3 regions of the Pantoea sp. NSTU24 genome follow, and region 3 is predicted to be linked to each of the others. Evidence: predicted binding sites of a transcription regulator. Region 3 holds the regulator's gene; each other region holds the start of a gene.
What was found. Region 3 encodes sigma-54, which starts transcription at its own class of promoters, with help from an activator protein. Its sites were predicted from a motif close to GTTGGCACANNTTTCGCTNT; they were not measured.
Positions count from the first base shown of each region.

Region 1 (2,201 bases), 3.4 Mb from region 3:
CTCATGGCGGCGCTGTAGCTGTCGAAGGCGGAGACGCTGTCCAGCGGCGTACAGAGCTGCCAGCGCGCCAGCGCCATCACCGTCTGCGCCTGCGGCTCACATAGCACCAGCACCGGCACCGCGGCGGCCTGTAACTGTTGCATCAGTGGCCGGATGATGCGGGGACGACGACGAAAGGCTACCACCACCACCATATCCTCCGGGGTGATATCCACCAGTTCCTCAGCCAGCGTCTGGCCCGGCTGCGGCAGGATAAAGACCTGCGAACGCGCCTGCACCAGCTGCTGGCGCAGGTGCAACGCCACCGGATAGGCGTTGCGCATGCCGATGATAAAGACACGCTTCGCCTGCGCCATCTGCCCGACCACCTCACTGAACTGCCGGGCATCCAGGCTGTTGACCCACTGCGTCAGGTTAGCCATCTCCTGTTTGTAATGACGTGCCAGCAGCGTGTTGCCCTGCACGGCATCACGGTTATCCGTGAGTGGCATACCGCTCTGACGCAGAATGCGCAACTCATCGCGCATGTCCTTATATTTTTCATAGCCCAGACGCTTAAACAGCCGACTGACCGTGGCTTTCGACACGCCGCTAAGCCGTGCCAGCTCGGCGCTGTTGTAGCTGATCAGATCGTCGAAGTGATCAAAAACGAAGTCGGCAATACGCTGCTCCTGCGGCGAAAGCTGGGGATAGTGACTTCTGAGTCGTTCATCAAGCTGTTTCATAACCCGTCCTGTAACTTTTGTTTCAGCAGAAGCTAGCACAATTTACGCCAGGTTAATCGCCGCAATCCTCGTTCGGGATGAAAACTGGAACAGCTCTTGCTTCATCAGGGATTCTGTTACCCGAAGAACGAGTGAAAGATGATTCAGAGCAATATGGCCCCGCAGGGGATGGCGGTGACCCCGCACCATCTGGCGAGTGAAAGTGCGCTGGCGGTGCTGCGTGATGGCGGTAACGCCATTGAGGCGATGGTAGCGGCGGCGGCGACCATCGCCGTGGTCTATCCGCATATGAACGGACTTGGCGGTGACGGCTTCTGGCTGATTCTGCCGCCCAACGGGGAGCCTGTGGCTATCGACGCCAGCGGCGCAGCCGGTGCGCTGGCTCACTGCGACTTCTATGCAGATCATCCGACGATCCCCCATCGCGGGCCGAAAGCGGCGCTGACCGTCGCCGGTACGGTCAGTGGCTGGCAGGAGGCGCTGGCGATCTCTGCAGAGATGGGCAGCCCGATGCTGCCGCTGGCGCGCCTGCTGCGGGATGCCATCCGCTACGCCGCCGACGGTATTCCGGTCACGGCGTCACAGACCGCTGCGACCACCACATTCTGCCACGAACTGCAGCATCAGCCTGGCTTCAGCGCCACTTTTATGCCCGATGGCAACGTGCCGCAGCCAGGCAGCCGTTTTACCCAGCCGGCCCTGGCGCAGACCCTTTCTCTGCTGACCGAACAGGGGCTCGACAGCTTCTATCGTGGTGAGCTGGCGCACGCTATGGCCGATGAGATGGCCACGCTGGGTATGCCAGTTACGCTGGCGGACCTTCAGCAGCATCGCGCACGCCGCACAACGCCGCTGCATCTCGCCCACAGCGAAGGTGACATCTGGAATATCACCCCGCCCACCCAGGGCATGGTATCGCTGGCAATCCTCGGCATTACCGACCGTCTGGAGATGGCCGACGCGGATGACGCACAGACGGTGCACCGTATCGTAGAGGCCACTAAAAAAGCCTTTGCGCTGCGCGATAAGCACATCACCGATCCGCGCCACGTTAAAGAAGATTTGCAGGCGCTGCTCGACAGTGATCACCTTGCCACACTGGCCAGCCAGATTGCGGATGGTGACGCCGCCGCCTGGGGCCAGGGACGCGGCCCGGGCGACACCGTCTGGATGGGCGTCATGGACAGCAGCGGGCTGGCTGTTTCCTTTATTCAGAGCATTTACCACGAGTTTGGCAGCGGTGTGGTGCTGCCTGGCACGGGCATCATCTGGCAGAACCGGGGCGCTGCATTCAGCCTCGACCCGGATCATCTGCTGGCGCTGGCGCCCGGCAAGCAGCCGTTTCATACCCTGAATCCCGCCGCCGCGCGGCTGAAAGATGGCCGTACGCTGGTGTATGGCGCGATGGGCGGCGACGGGCAGCCGCAGACCCAGGCGGCGATTTTTACCCGCCATGTGATTCAGGGTCTGCCGCTT
Region 1 covers NZ_JBKIWZ010000001.1:231,138-233,338, reverse strand. Annotated here, with positions in the region: gene hpxU (MurR/RpiR family transcriptional regulator HpxU) at 1-725, opposite strand, end outside; gene ACLHDD_RS01020 (gamma-glutamyltransferase family protein) at 864-2,201, shown strand, end outside.
Region 1: a site for sigma-54 is predicted at 809-828, ahead of ACLHDD_RS01020 (gamma-glutamyltransferase family protein). Genes of this name have one in related genera too.

Region 2 (2,201 bases), 810 kb from region 3:
GGGATTTCACATCTGACTTAACAGACCGCCTGCGTGCGCTTTACGCCCAGTAATTCCGATTAACGCTTGCACCCTCCGTATTACCGCGGCTGCTGGCACGGAGTTAGCCGGTGCTTCTTCTGCGGGTAACGTCAATCGGCGCGGTTATTAACCGCACCGCCTTCCTCCCCGCTGAAAGTACTTTACAACCCGAAGGCCTTCTTCATACACGCGGCATGGCTGCATCAGGCTTGCGCCCATTGTGCAATATTCCCCACTGCTGCCTCCCGTAGGAGTCTGGACCGTGTCTCAGTTCCAGTGTGGCTGGTCATCCTCTCAGACCAGCTAGGGATCGTCGCCTAGGTGGGCCATTACCCCGCCTACTAGCTAATCCCATCTGGGTTCATCCGATAGTGAGAGGCCCGAAGGTCCCCCTCTTTGGTCTTGCGACGTTATGCGGTATTAGCCACCGTTTCCAGTGGTTATCCCCCTCTATCGGGCAGATCCCCAGACATTACTCACCCGTCCGCCACTCGTCACCCAAGGAGCAAGCTCCTCTGTGCTACCGTCCGACTTGCATGTGTTAGGCCTGCCGCCAGCGTTCAATCTGAGCCATGATCAAACTCTTCAATTTAAAGTTTGATTTGCTGCAACCAGTGCAGCGATGCTCATCTGTAAAACGTCATAATGAATGTCATTATGTGTTCACTCGTGAGACTTGATATTTTTTGCGTCCGGAGACGCTGATATCAATCCTGCGAGTGCCCACACAGATTGTCTGATAAATTGTTAAAGAGCAGCGCGAACAGTGCGTTAGCGTCCTGTCGCGAGGTGGCGTATATTACGCTTTCCTCCTTCAGAGTCAACCTCTTTTTCAGAAGTTTTTCTCCGGCGGGTCAGTCTCCTGAACCTCTCAGCACGCTTCCCGTTGCCGGTGTGCCGTGTTGATGGAGGCGCATTATAGGGATCCCGTTTCAGAGCACAACCCTTTTTTTAGATCTTTTTTCTGAATGGTTATAAATGATCCAGATTGATGAGATCGCCAGCGATCCAGGCAAGAATTGGCTTGTCAGCTGGTTGAAATCGCATCAGGCTGAGCTGAAAACATGATAAAGGAGAACATAATGAGTTCCGCTCTACGTCCCTATAAGCATCTTTTTCCGCAAACCGGTCAGCGCGTCATGGTGGATCCCAGCAGTGTCGTCGTCGGCGATGTGATTATGGAGGATGACGTCAGCATCTGGCCGCTGGTTGCTATCAGGGGAGATGTGAATCAGGTTCGCATCGGCGCCCGCACCAATGTTCAGGACGGCTGTGTTCTGCATGTGACGCACAGGTCTGCGTCTAATCCACAGGGCTTTCCGCTTATTATTGGCGAGGATGTCACGGTCGGACATAAAGCCATGCTTCACGGCTGTACCATTGGTAATCGCGTGCTGGTTGGTATGGGATCTATTCTGCTTGATGGCGTGATAGTAGAAGAAGAGGTGATGATTGGCGCCGGCAGTCTGGTGCCGCCGGGTAAAAGACTGGAGAGCGGCTATCTCTATCTGGGGAGCCCGGTCAGACAGATCAGGCCACTGAATGAGAGTGAGAAAGAAGGCTTACGCTATTCCGCTAACAACTACGTTACCTGGAAAGATGATTATCTGGCTGGCGATAACCAGATCCAGCCCTGATCGTCAATACGATCCTGACCTATCGCGGCTTCGGCCTCATCTTCCAGATCCCAGCGGTGGTGCTGAAATAGCGCCACCGCCTCCCCTTCACCAAAACGTGCCACCAGCGACGTAGCGCCGATAGCACAGTTCAGCCGCATACCGTTGACCAGCACCGGGAAACAAACAGCGTCCCATTCCGCGTTATAGGTTACATCATCCGGAAACTGGATAGCCTGATTCACGACTGCATAGCCTGTTTAAGCTGAACAATGACTGGCGCGATTGCTGGCATCACACCGTGCCACAGATAGAACGCGTGGGCGGCCTGGCCAACCAGCATGCCTGCGCCATCGGCAAGATGCTGCGCACCGTGCGCCTGGCACCAGTGCAGAAACGGCGTCAGCCCGCTTTGATAGAACATGTCATAACAGCGCATGCCTGAATGGATGAGTTCTGCAGGTAAAGGAGGGGTTTTCCCCTCTACCCCGCTGGAGGTGGCATTAATGATTAAATCGAAGCGCTGATTTGCCAGCTGGCCGAAGTCAGATGCGCGGATAGTGC
Region 2 covers NZ_JBKIWZ010000001.1:2,847,894-2,850,094, forward strand. Annotated here, with positions in the region: rRNA gene ACLHDD_RS13545 (16S ribosomal RNA) at 1-613, opposite strand, end outside; gene ACLHDD_RS13550 (gamma carbonic anhydrase family protein) at 1,104-1,658, shown strand; gene ACLHDD_RS13555 (DUF1488 domain-containing protein) at 1,625-1,882, opposite strand; partial or broken gene aroE (shikimate dehydrogenase) at 1,879-2,201, opposite strand, start outside.
Region 2: a site for sigma-54 is predicted at 810-829, ahead of ACLHDD_RS13550 (gamma carbonic anhydrase family protein). Genes of this name have one in related genera too.

Region 3 (2,201 bases):
GCATACATATCTTCCGCTTCCGATGTGGCGTGCAGCTCGCCACCATTCACGTGAAGTGTTGCGTCAGCCACCTGCGTGACTTTTTCAACTTTCAGGACAATATAGACCTGATTGATATGTTCAAAATAGTGTTCCAGTTTGGCAAATTTACCGCTGACAAATTCACGCAATGGTTCCGTGATTTCAACGTGTTGCCCGGTCAGGTTCAGCTGCATAGGTCTTCCTTCTCATTTCTGTCAAACCAGCTGTTTACGCTGGTTCGATGGCGGGATGGATAAAGACTCGCGATATTTGGCGACGGTTCGCCGTGCCACCATAATGCCCTGATCAGATAACATGGAGGTCAGCTTACTGTCGCTCAAGGGTTTGGCTGGATTTTCCGCCGAAATTAATTTTTTCACCAGTGCACGAATCGCTGTGGAAGACGCTTCACCGCCGCCCTCTGTATTGACGTGGCTGGAGAAAAAGTACTTCAGTTCGAAAATGCCCCGCGGGCTGTGCAGGTACTTCTGCGTCGTCACACGGGAAATGGTCGACTCATGCATCTCAACGGCCTGGGCGATATCGGCCAGCACCATCGGGCGCATAAACTCTTCGCCCTGCTCGAAAAAGGCCTGCTGCTGTTCAACAATACAGCGTGTCACTTTCAGCAGCGTATCGTTACGGCTTTCCAGACTCTTAATCAGCCAGCGCGCTTCCTGCAGATTACTGCGAATGAACTGATTGTCGCTTTCATTTCGCGTAGCGCCACCCATTGCGGCATAGTGCTGATTGATTTTGAGGCGCGGCACGCTGTCGGCATTAAGTTCAACCGTCCAGCGGCTGCCCGCCTTGCGTACCAGCACATCGGGAATGACATATTCCGGTTCACTGGTGTTAATCGACTGACCCGGACGCGGGTCCAGCGACTGTATCAGCAGCATCGCCTCTTTCAGCACCTCTTCTTTAAGGCGCGTGACCCGCATCAGACTGCGAAAATCGTGGTTAGCCAGCAAATCCAGATGTTCACTGACAATCAGGCGCGCTTCTGACAGCATCGGCGTTTCAGGCGCATACTGCGAAAGCTGTACCAGCAGGCAGTCACGCAGATCGCGTGCGCCGACGCCGATCGGATCAAAACGCTGGATGCGTTTCAGCACCGCTTCCACTTCATCCACTTCCAGCTCATCGTTGCCAATGCTGTCAAGGATCTCATCAAGCGAAACGGTAAGATACCCGGTGTTATCAATAGCGTCGACAATAGAGGTCGCAATCGCGCGATCGGTGTCACTGAACGGCGTCAGCCCGACCTGCCACATCAGATAATCCTGCAGAGACTGGGTGGTTTCGCCCTGATAAACTGGTAACTCATCATCCTGATAATCGGTACCGGTGCCTGACGGCGTACCCGCTGTGTAAATCTCATCCCAGGTCGCATCCAGCGGCAGTTCATCGGGCATCTCTTTCTGCTCAAGGGCTTCACGCGTATCCAGCGCCTCGGCCTCAGACGATTCCCGGGCGTCAATCTCTTCGTGCAGTTCGGTCTGCTCAAGCAGCGGGTTGCTTTCCAGTGCAAGCTGTAACTCCTGCTGGAGTTCAAGCGTAGAGAGTTGCAGCAGACGTATGGCCTGCTGCAGTTGTGGCGTCATTGCCAGCTGTTGGCTAAACCTGAGTTGTAAACCTTGCTTCATAGACAGGATGGTAGTTCCCAGGTAAACATCAGTATTAACGACACCTTATCAGAGTCTGAACTCTTCACCCAAATAAACCCGCTTCACTTGCTCATCGGCCAGGATCTCGTTCGGAGTGCCGTGCGCGATAAGGTGACCCTGGCTGACGATATAAGCGCGCTCACAGACCGCTAAGGTTTCACGCACGTTGTGGTCGGTAATCAGCACGCCCAGGCCACTGTCACGCAGATGCTCGATAATCTTTTTGATGTCGATAACAGAGATAGGGTCAACACCGGCAAAGGGCTCATCCAGCAGGATAAATTTAGGATTTGCTGCCAGCGCACGCGCGATCTCGACGCGACGGCGTTCCCCGCCTGACAGCGCCTGGCCCATACTGTCACGCAGGTGCTCAATATGGAACTCTTCCATCAGTTCGCGGGCACGATCCTGGCGCTGCTCTTCCGTCAGATCGTCGCGGATCTGCAATACTGCCATCAGGTTATCGTAGACGCTCAGGCGACGGAAAATAGACGCTTCCTGCGGCAGATA
Region 3 covers NZ_JBKIWZ010000001.1:3,662,857-3,665,057, forward strand. Annotated here, with positions in the region: gene hpf (ribosome hibernation promoting factor) at 1-215, opposite strand, end outside; gene rpoN (RNA polymerase factor sigma-54) at 237-1,670, opposite strand; gene lptB (LPS export ABC transporter ATP-binding protein) at 1,719-2,201, opposite strand, start outside.